One region of the Enterobacter cloacae complex sp. ECNIH7 genome, then DNA from elsewhere that is predicted to be linked to it. Evidence: predicted binding sites of a transcription regulator. Region 1 holds the regulator's gene; the other holds the start of a gene.
The links. Region 1 encodes Fur, which represses iron uptake genes when iron is present. Its sites were predicted from a motif close to ATAATAATGAGAACNACTATCAA; they were not measured.

Region 1 (5,624 bases):
TCTTCTGTTCATATGACGCTGAAACGCTGAGCAAAGATCCTGCAGACGGCCGCAAGGTGAAGGGCGTTATTCACTGGGTGAGCGCTTCTCACGCGCTGCCGGTAGAAATTCGCCTGTACGATCGCCTGTTCAGCGTGCCTAACCCAGGTGCAGCGGAAGACTTCCTGGCGACCATCAACCCGGAATCTCTGGTGATCAAGCAGGGTTATGCGGAGCCTTCTCTGAAAGCCGCTGAAGCGGGCAAAGCGTTCCAGTTCGAACGTGAAGGTTACTTCTGCCTGGACAGCCGTTACAGCACGGCGGAAAAATCGGTATTCAACCGTACCGTAGGTCTGCGTGATACCTGGACGAAGATCGGCGAATAATATTGCTGGTCTGGTCAATGAGAGACAAACGCCGCACCATGCGGCGTTTTTTTATTTAACGATCAGGGTATTAAGACAGGGCCTAAAAAGGTGTGATAAAAATATCAGGTCAATGAGGTGCTACTTATTTTTTTAAAAAAAGTTTGTGTCATTACGAAAAACAAAAAGGTGATAAAAAAGGAAAGATAATCCATGTCTAGCCACTGAAATACCTGATAATTCCCCGCCATTGCTCGCCTCTCTGCGAATGTTACAAATCACTACCAATTATGTGCACTTCGTCATAATCCTGACTTTTGCCCGCTAAAAAGCATTGATAATTCGCGTCGCGAAAAATAACCTAAAGACGGTAGTTAATTCGAGGGTATTTAAAACTACCCCTGACCATTTGGTCTTTTTTATTTACGCCGCTTCAGGCGTTTTAATTCGTCAAAGAGGAATAATCTATGCGTACGTTCAGTGGCAAACGTAGTGCGCTGGCGCTGGCTATTGCCGGTGTGACAGCAATGTCGGGCCTGGTGGTGACACCAGAGGCGAAAGCGGCAGGCTTCATCGACGATTCTACCCTCACGGGCGGTATTTATTACTGGCAGCGTGAACGTGACCGTAAAGACGTCACCGAAGACAAATACAAAACTAACCTTTCTCACTCCACCTGGAACGCCAACCTGGACTTCCAGTCAGGCTATGCCGCGGATATGTTCGGTCTGGATATTGCTGCGTTTACCGCGATTGAAATGGCGGAAAACGGTGACAGCGCCCACCCGAACGAAATTGCCTTCTCCTCCAGCAACAAAGCCTATAAAGAAGACTGGTCCGGGGATAAGAGCGGTATCAGCCTTTATAAAGCCGCTGCAAAATTTAAATACGGTCCGGTTTGGGCGCGCGGTGGTTATATTCAGCCAACCGGTCAGACTCTGTTAGCGCCGCACTGGAGCTTTATGCCGGGTACCTATCAGGGTGCGGAAGCCGGGGCGAATTTTGACTACGGTGACGCGGGGGCGTTGAGCTTCTCCTATATGTGGACCAACGAGTACAAAGCGCCGTGGCACATTGAAATGGACAAGTTCTACCAGAACGATAAAAAAACCAAAGTCGATTACCTGCACTCGCTGGGCGCGAAGTACGACTTCAAAAACGATCTGGTGCTTGAAGCGGCATTCGGTCAGGCACAAGGCTATGTCGATCAGTATTTTGCCAAGGCCAGCTATAAATTCGATGTCGCGGGTAGCCCGCTGAGCACCAGCTACCAGTTCTACGGTACGCGCGACAAGGTCAGCAACGGTGGCGTCAACGACATTTATGACGGCACCGCGTGGCTGCAGGCGTTAACCTTCGGCTACAAGGTCGGTCAGGTTGATTTACGTCTGGAAGGCACATGGGTGAAGGCGGAAGGGCAGCAGGGCTACTTCCTGCAGCGTATGACCCCGACCTACGCCTCCTCCAACGGTCGTCTTGATATCTGGTGGGATAACCGCTCTGACTTCAACGCCGACGGCGAGAAAGCGGTCTTCTTTGGCGCAATGTATGACCTGAAAAACTGGAATCTGCCGGGCTGGGCCGTGGGTGCCTCTTACGCTTACGCCTGGGACGCAAAACCTGCCGATATGGCCACGCCGGACGCATACTACGATCCTAACTATCGCCTGAAAGAGTCTTCCTACAGCCTCGATGCTATCTATACCCTGCAGGATGGCCGCGCGAAAGGCACGATGTTCAAACTGCACTTCACTCAGTATGACAACCACTCCGATATCCCGAGCTATGCGGGCGGTTACGGCAACATCTTCCAGGATGAACGTGACGTGAAATTCATGGTTATTGCCCCATTCACCATCTTCTGATGAACGCACCGGCGGGCTGAGTCCCGCCGGTATGGAGACTGCACATGATGAAAAAAATCGTAATCGTCGCGTTGCTGGCATCAGGGCTGGTGGCGTGTGCTCAGAATCAGGCGCCGAAAGAGGACTCCCGTCTGAAGGAGGCGTATAGCGCCTGCATAAATACTGCGGAAGGATCGCCGGAGAAAATTCAAGCCTGTCAGAGCGTGCTGAACGTGCTGAAGAAAGAGAAAGCGCATGAGCAGTTCGCGACGCAGGAGAACGTCCGCGTGATGGATTACCAGGCCTGTATCCAGGCGCGTAAAACCGGTAACGATCAGGAAGTGGCGAAGCGTTGCGATAAGATCTGGAACGAGATACGCAATAACAATAAATAAGTGCTTTACGCCCGGTGGCGCTGCGCTTGCCGGGCCTACAAAGGTGTCATAGCCCGTGGGCCCGGTAAGCGCAGCGCCACCGGGCTTTTTCAGGCAAAAAAAAAGCCAACCTTGCGGCTGGCTCAGAGTATGAATACTGATTATTTCGCGTCGTGCGCGTGGTCGTCTTCGCGGCAGTCGCCTTCAGCGCAGTGACCGTAAAGATACAGGCTGTGGTTCGTCAGGCGGATGCCATGACGCGCCGCGATTTCACGCTGGCGTGATTCAATGGAATCATCGCTGAATTCAATGACCTTGCCGCAATCGAGGCAGATCAGGTGATCGTGGTGCTGCTGCTGGGTCAGTTCGAAAACAGATTTACCGCCTTCGAAATTATGACGGGTAACAATGCCCGCGTCATCAAACTGGTTCAGCACGCGATAGACGGTAGCCAGCCCGATCTCTTCACCCATGTCGATAAGACGTTTATAGAGGTCTTCCGCACTGACATGGTGATTGTCTGGACCCTGAAGCACTTCAAGGATTTTTAACCGAGGAAGCGTAACTTTCAGGCCAGCCTTCTTTAATGCGGTATTGTTGTCAGTCATGCGGAATCTGTCCTGTTGCTAAACGATTCACTTCTGTAGGAAGTGACAGAAAATGCACCCGGGATAATGCGTCTCATTATAGAACTGCCATGGCTAAATGAAAACTGCAAGTCTCAGGCAAAATATGCTTATAAAAACGTGGTATCACCAACAAACTTGCTCAATGGAAAACCACGTTTTATCAGGGAGACATTGTACAGGTCTGGGCGAAAAAGTTAAAAGATTGTAGCGATTAATTTAATCGGTTTGACCTGGGGCATGGGCGCAACCGCAGTTGCGCCGCGATAAAATCAGGCGTTCAGAATATCATCCAGGTGCAGTTCCTCGCGGATCTGCTTAACCCACTTCTCAACACGCTCTGCGGTCAGCTCTGGCTGACGGTCTTCGTCGATGGCCAGACCCACGAAATGATCGTCATCGGCCAGGCCTTTAGACGCTTCGAAGTGGTAACCGGCGGTCGGCCAGTGACCTACGATAACCGCGCCGTTCGGCTCAATGATATCGCGGATGGTGCCCAGCGCGTCACAGAAGTATTCGGCGTAGTCTTCCTGATCGCCACAGCCAAAAAGGGCGACCAGCTTACCGTTGAAGTCCACTTCTTCCAGCGTCGGGAAAAAATCATCCCAGTCGCACTGGGCTTCACCGTAGTACCAGGTTGGAATGCCCAGCAGCAGAATGTCATAGCCTTCGAGATCTTCTTTGCTGCTCTTGGCGATGTCATGCACATCAGCAACGTCTTTACCGAGCTGTTTTTGAATGTTTTTCGCGATATTTTCGGTATTGCCGGTATCACTGCCAAAGAAAATGCCGATGATTGCCATGAGTAAAATAACCTCTTGAAACTTAATAGTATGGTGGCGCAATTTGGCCACGGATAAGGGCAATAATAGCAGAACTGGCAACCCTGCGGAAACAGCTATCGCGCAGGACTGCACTCTGTGCTACATGAAAAGGGTAATTAAGGGAATTTTCAGACTTATGCCTGGCCGCGCAACGTCTCAAGCTGGGCGATCAGCATCTCTTCAATGAGCTCGCTACGGCTGATATTTCGGGCCTCGGCCAGCTCATTAAGTGCATCGACCGCGTCGGCGTTGAGCTTCAGTTCGACACGCTTAAGCCCACGATTTTTATCGCGTTTAAGCTGGTTGCGTTTATTGATACGCAGCTGTTCATCGCGCGAAAGCGGATTCGTCTTGGGTCGTCCCGGGCGACGCTCATTCGCGAACAGATCTAGTGTCGTACGGTCCGTTTGTTCTTTGGCCATGATTCTGAGACTTCGGGGGAAACACGCCGCCCTGCTAATGCCCGGGCGATAAGCGCGCCATCATACATCACCAAAAACGGCACGCCAACGACTGGACGCCTGCAGCCTTCCAGTCGCTTTCTTTTTAATCAATTTGCAGTATCAGCGAGATAGCGGCGAATGGCGCGCAGCACAGCATCCGGTTTTTCCGCATGCACCCAGTGCCCGGCACCGGCAATCACGTGGGCGCGAGCCTGCGGGAATTGGGCCAGCAGCGTGTCGCGGTACGCGTCGGTAACGTAAGGCGAGTTGCCGCCGCGAATAAAGAGAGTGGGGTATGGCCAGGCGGGGACGGTTTCCCAGCCGACGATGTTATTGTACTGGTCCCAGAGCACCGGCACGTTAAAACGCCATTGCCCGTCAACAAACGACTTCAGCAGAAACTGAACGACGCCTTCTTCATTAAGATGCTCACGCATTACGGCAGCCGCCTGTTGGCGCGTCGCGACACCCGCTTCTGTGACCGCATTAATAGCGGCAAAAATCTCGTCGTGACGGCGAACGTCATAATCCACGGGCGCGACGTCAATCACCACCAGGCCGCTAATACGGTCCGGGGCCAGTGCCGTCAGGGCCATCACCGCTTTGCCACCCATTGAATGCCCGATGAGGGTCACCTTTTGCAGGTCGTGGGCATCCAGCGTATCCAGCAGATCCTGCGCCATCGCCGCGTAGGTCATCTCGTCGGAACGCCCGGAAAGACCATGATTGCGCATATCGACCTGTAAAATATCGTGGTCGGTAACCAGATCGCGCGCCAGCACGCCCAGGTTATCCAGACTACCAAAAAGCCCGTGAACCAGTACGATGGGAGAATTATTGTTCGGCGATTGTGCAGTTTGCGCTCGGGTATTCAATTTCATGGCAAAGTTCTTTTTTTACGTATGTCAGGTTAGGGTATCATGTTGACCATTCTGCCGCCCGGCTGCAAGGTTCCAGTTTAATCTGACTTTTGCTGCCAACCTGGTTTGACGCTATCCGCTGTTGGGATTTGACCTTATAATCCCAATGACTTGTATTCAGATAAGATATCGCACTGGATTAAGATGAAAACAATCGAAGTTGATGACGAACTCTATCAGTATATTGCCAGCCAGACGCGGCATATCGGGGAGAGCGCGTCCGACATTTTACGGCGCATGCTTAAAATT
Region 2 (5,624 bases), 1.9 Mb from region 1:
GAACTTCTCGACAACGATCAGACGATCCTGACGTACCAGTTCGGACAGGATGCTTTTCAGCGCGCCGCGGTACATCTTTTTGTTAACTTTTTGACTGTGGTCCTGTGGACGCGCAGCGAAGGTCACGCCACCTGAACGCCAGATCGGGCTCTTGATAGAACCTGAACGCGCACGGCCGGTACCTTTCTGGCGCCATGGCTTTTTGCCAGAACCAGTTACTTCAGCACGAGTCTTCTGAGCACGAGTACCCTGACGAGCACCAGCTGCATAAGCAACAACAACCTGGTGAACCAGCGCTTCGTTGAAATCACGACCGAAGGTAGTTTCGGAAACAGTCAGCGCGCTCTGCGCGTCTTTCAATACTAATTCCATTGCTATCCCCTTACGCCTTCACAGCTGGTTTAACGATCAGGTCGCTACCGGTTGCACCCGGGACCGCACCTTTAACCAGCAGCAGGTTGCGCTCAGCGTCAACACGTACTACGTCCAGGCTCTGAACGGTTACACGTTCGTTACCCAGCTGACCTGCCATTTTCTTGCCTTTGAACACTTTGCCCGGAGTCTGGTTCTGACCGATAGAACCCGGAACGCGGTGAGACAAGGAGTTACCGTGGGTAGCGTCCTGGGTACGGAAGTTCCAGCGCTTAACGGTACCAGCAAAACCTTTACCTTTAGAGGTACCGGTTACGTCAACTTTTTTAACGTCAGCAAACAGCTCAACGCTAATGTCCTGACCTACGGTGAACTCTTCGCCTTCAGCAAGACGGAATTCCCACAGACCACGGCCAGCTTCTACGCCAGCTTTAGCGAAGTGACCCGCTTCTGGTTTGGTTACACGGTTAGCTTTTTTAGCACCAGTGGTAACCTGAATAGCGCGGTAGCCATCGTTAGCCAGATCTTTAACCTGAGTAACGCGGTTTGCTTCAACTTCGATTACGGTTACTGGGATAGAAACGCCATCTTCAGTGAAGATGCGGGTCATACCCACTTTTTTACCGACTAAACCAATCATTGTTTCAACCTCTCAATCGCTCGATGACCTGATTAACCCAGGCTGATCTGCACGTCTACACCGGCAGCCAGATCCAGACGCATCAGAGCATCAACGGTTTTCTCAGTTGGCTCAACGATGTCAACCAGACGCTTGTGAGTGCGGATTTCGTACTGATCGCGCGCGTCTTTGTTGACGTGCGGAGAGATCAGAACGGTGAAGCGCTCTTTGCGGGTCGGCAGCGGGATCGGACCACGGACTTGCGCACCAGTGCGCTTAGCAGTCTCGACGATTTCCGCGGTTGATTGATCGATCAGACGATGATCAAACGCTTTAAGGCGGATACGGATTCTTTGGTTCTGCATGAGACCAGAGCTCCAATTATTTTATAAACGAAAATGATTACTCCTCAAACCCATTACGATTGATGGGAGAGTGTAACCGTTCTTACGTAGCTCCCCAATTGGGAGCATTGTTGAGTAACAAAATGAGCTACTCTGGTTCTGATTGAACCCGCCGTCAATTACGACAAGCCCGCGCATTATACGTAAATCTGGACAAGACGCAAGTGCCGTTTAGAAATTAAGCGCCAGAGGCGCAGTATGCGTAAGGGCGCGCAACTTTTTACGCAATGTATCCCTTCTCAAGGCTTTGTCTCGAGCCCCTACGCAAGTGTCGTTTTTATAGATTGCCGACCAGGCCGATTATAGCGAGGATGCGCTCAAACCCCTTTGAGGCCTTTACCATGTTAACCACCCTCCCCTTTTTGCTGATCTATTTTTCGCTGACTGCCTTTCTTGTACATGCGGATATTCGCTACGGACTGCTTCCCGATAAATTTCTCTGCCCGCTGCTATGGGCGGGCCTGCTCTTCCAGCTCTGTGTCCAACCTGATTTTCTGCCAAGTGCAGTGGTGGGTGCGATGGCTGGATATGTCGGCTTTGCCGTTATTTACTGGGGATATCGGTTTATCTGCCGGCGTGAAGGGATGGGATACGGCGATGTAAAATACCTGGCGGCGCTTGGTGCGTGGCATGGCTGGTGCATACTGCCTACGCTGGCGTTACTCGCTGCGCTTATGGCTCTACTTAGCATTCTTGTGTTTTCGTTACTCACCGGCGATAAGGGAGCATTAAAAAACCCACTGCCTTTTGGGCCATTTCTGGCAGCAGCGGGTTTATGCGTAGGCTGGAAGACGGTGGTTACTCTTCCACTTTAATCTGCGACTGAAGGTAGTTCTGCAGACCGATTTTAGCAATCAGATCCAGCTCCGTTTCCAGCCAGTCAATATGGCCTTCTTCATCGGCCAGGATCTGGATCATCATATCGCGACTGACGTAGTCATGTACGCTGTCAGCATAGGCAATGGCTTCACGGAGATCTTTGGCGCCTTCAAGCTCCAGCCTGAGGTCGGAACGCAGCATCTCTTCGACATCTTCTCCGATGCCCAGCTTTCCGAGATCCTGCAGGTTTGGAATACCTTCAAGGAATAAAATACGCTCGATATATTTATCAGCGTGCTTCATTTCATCGATCGATTCATGGTACTCAACGTCGTTCAGACGTTTAAGCCCCCAGTTTTTGAACATTCTCGCGTGAAGAAAGTACTGGTTAATTGCGACAAGCTCATTTCCCAATAATTTATTGAGATAACTTATGATTTTAACATCACCTTTCATTATATAGTCCCTCCGCTTCCACTCATTGAAGCGTAGATCGGGCTACAGGGATGTCAAAAAAAAGATGGGCGCTTACGCGATCTCTTTGTATTCCGGGATCTGCATCAATTCGTCCTGCATGATCTCTCGCGCAGCACGTACACATTTACCGCATTGATTTCCCACCGGAACAAATTTGCGTAGCTGCTGAAATGACTGAGGCTGAAACTGACGAACGGCCTGACGTATTTTCTTGTCGCTTACACCATTACATAAACAAACGTACATAGAGACTCCCGTTCAAATTATGCGCAAAGTGTAAGTGAGAATGGTTATGATTACAATAGCACAAACGCCACAATACGGGGCGGGAGCAGGCAAAAAATGCGAAATTTTGTGACAGTGCCTGGGCGGCAGAAAACAAAAAAGGACGCCGAAGCGTCCTTTTTTTATTCAGGGATAATTAATTAGCCCAGAACTTTAGCAACAACGCCCGCGCCAACGGTACGGCCGCCTTCACGGATTGCGAAACGCAGACCGTCGTCCATCGCGATTGGGTGGATCAGAGTCACAACCATCTTGATGTTGTCGCCTGGCATTACCATCTCTACGCCTTCTGGCAGTTCGATGGTACCGGTCACGTCAGTAGTACGGAAGTAGAACTGTGGACGGTAGCCTTTGAAGAACGGAGTATGACGGCCGCCTTCGTCTTTGGACAGAATGTACACTTCAGATTCGAACTTGGTGTGTGGCTTGATTGAGCCTGGCTTCGCCAGAACCTGACCACGTTCGATTTCTTCACGTTTGATACCACGCAGCAGAACACCAACGTTCTCACCAGCACGGCCTTCGTCCAGCAGTTTGCGGAACATTTCAACGCCAGTACAGGTAGACTTCGCAGTCTCTTTGATACCAACGATTTCAACTTCTTCACCAACTTTGATGATACCGCGCTCTACACGACCGGTAACAACGGTACCACGACCGGAGATGGAGAATACGTCTTCGATTGGCAGCAGGAATGGCTTGTCAATCGCACGCTCTGGTTCTGGGATGTAAGAATCCAGGAAGCCAGCCAGTTCGATGATTTTCGCTTCCCACTCTGCGTCGCCTTCCAGCGCTTTCAGAGCAGAACCACGAACGATTGGAGTATCGTCGCCCGGGAAATCGTACTGAGACAGCAGTTCACGAACTTCCATCTCTACCAGTTCCAGCAGCTCTTCGTCATCAACCATGTCGCATTTGTTCAGGAACACGATGATGAAAGGAACGCCTACCTGACGACCCAGCAGGATGTGCTCACGAGTCTGAGGCATTGGGCCGTCAGTCGCAGCAACAACCAGGATCGCGCCGTCCATCTGCGCAGCACCGGTGATCATGTTTTTAACATAGTCGGCGTGGCCTGGGCAGTCTACGTGTGCGTAGTGGCGAGTCGGGGTGTCATATTCAACGTGGGAAGTGTTGATGGTGATACCACGCGCTTTTTCTTCTGGTGCGTTATCGATCTGGTCGAATGCACGAGCAGAACCACCGTAGGTTTTAGCCAGAACGGTAGTGATTGCAGCAGTCAGGGTAGTTTTACCATGGTCAACGTGGCCGATAGTACCAACGTTGACGTGCGGTTTTGTACGTTCAAATTTTTCTTTAGACACGGCTATATTCCTTACTATAGTGCTCTCCCCTGTGGAGAGAGCACGGGACTTAGGTTTTAATCCTGTGGATTACTTACCACGGGCTTCAATAACGGCCTGAGCAACGTTGTTAGGCGCATCATCATACTTCAGGAATTCCATGGTGTATGATGCACGACCTTTGGTCAGAGAACGCAGCTGAGTTGCATATCCGAACATTTCAGACAGCGGAACTTCAGCGTGGATCTTAACGCCAGTTACTTCGGATTCCTGACCACGCAGCATACCGCGACGACGGCTCAAGTCACCGATAACGTCACCGGTGTTCTCTTCAGGAGTTTCTACTTCAACCTTCATGATTGGCTCAAGCAGAACTGGTTTTGCTTTCTTAAAGCCTTCTTTAAAGGCAATAGACGCAGCCAGTTTAAACGCCAGTTCAGAGGAGTCAACGTCGTGGTAAGAACCGAAGTGCAGACGAACACCCATATCAACAACCGGATAGCCAGCCAGAGGGCCCGCTTTCAGCTGTTCCTGGATGCCTTTATCAACGGCTGGGATGTATTCGCCAGGAATTACACCACCTTTGATGTCGTTGATGAACTCGTAACCTTTCGGGTTAGAGCCCGGCTCCAGTGGGTACATGTCGATCACAACGTGACCGTACTGACCGCGACCACCAGACTGCTTAGCGTGCTTACCTTCAATGTCGGTAACTTTCGCGCGAATCGCTTCGCGGTAAGCAACCTGAGGTTTACCCACGTTCGCTTCAACGTTGAATTCACGCTTCATACGGTCAACGATGATGTCCAGGTGCAGTTCACCCATACCAGCGATGATGGTCTGGTTAGATTCTTCATCAGTCCATACGCGGAATGATGGGTCTTCTTTCGCCAGACGGCCCAGAGCCAGACCCATTTTTTCCTGGTCAGCTTTGGTTTTTGGTTCAACTGCGATGGAGATTACCGGCTCAGGGAATTCCATACGCTCCAGAATGATCGGGTGATCCGGGTCACACAGGGTGTCACCAGTGGTCACGTCTTTCAGACCGATAGCTGCAGCGATGTCGCCCGCACGAACTTCTTTGATCTCTTCACGTTTGTTAGCGTGCATCTGTACGATACGGCCAAAACGTTCACGCGCCGCTTTCACGGAGTTCAGGATGGTGTCACCGGAGTTAACCACACCAGAGTAAACGCGGAAGAAGGTCAGGTTACCCACGAATGGGTCGGTAGCAATTTTGAACGCCAGTGCAGAGAATGGCTCTTCGTCGCTTGCGTGACGCTCAGCCGGAGTATCTTTACCGTCGTCCAGGATACCGTTGATCGCAGGAACGTCAACCGGGGA

Region 2: a site for Fur is predicted at 2,972-2,994, ahead of bfd (bacterioferritin-associated ferredoxin). Genes of this name have one in related genera too.

The regions. Positions count from the first base shown of each region.
Region 1 covers NZ_CP017990.1:1,452,544-1,458,167, forward strand. Annotated here, with positions in the region: gene glnS (glutamine--tRNA ligase) at 1-365, shown strand, start outside; gene chiP (chitoporin ChiP) at 812-2,209, shown strand; gene chiQ (ChiQ/YbfN family lipoprotein) at 2,257-2,583, shown strand; gene fur (ferric iron uptake transcriptional regulator) at 2,724-3,170, opposite strand; gene fldA (flavodoxin FldA) at 3,461-3,991, opposite strand; gene ybfE (LexA regulated protein) at 4,147-4,434, opposite strand; gene ybfF (esterase) at 4,563-5,336, opposite strand; gene seqA (replication initiation negative regulator SeqA) at 5,520-5,624, shown strand, end outside.
Region 2 covers NZ_CP017990.1:4,727,398-4,733,021, forward strand. Annotated here, with positions in the region: gene rplD (50S ribosomal protein L4) at 1-372, opposite strand, end outside; gene rplC (50S ribosomal protein L3) at 383-1,012, opposite strand; gene rpsJ (30S ribosomal protein S10) at 1,045-1,356, opposite strand; gene WM95_RS23650 (prepilin peptidase) at 1,737-2,210, shown strand; gene bfr (bacterioferritin) at 2,194-2,670, opposite strand; gene bfd (bacterioferritin-associated ferredoxin) at 2,743-2,937, opposite strand; gene tuf (elongation factor Tu) at 3,117-4,301, opposite strand; gene fusA (elongation factor G) at 4,371-5,624, opposite strand, start outside.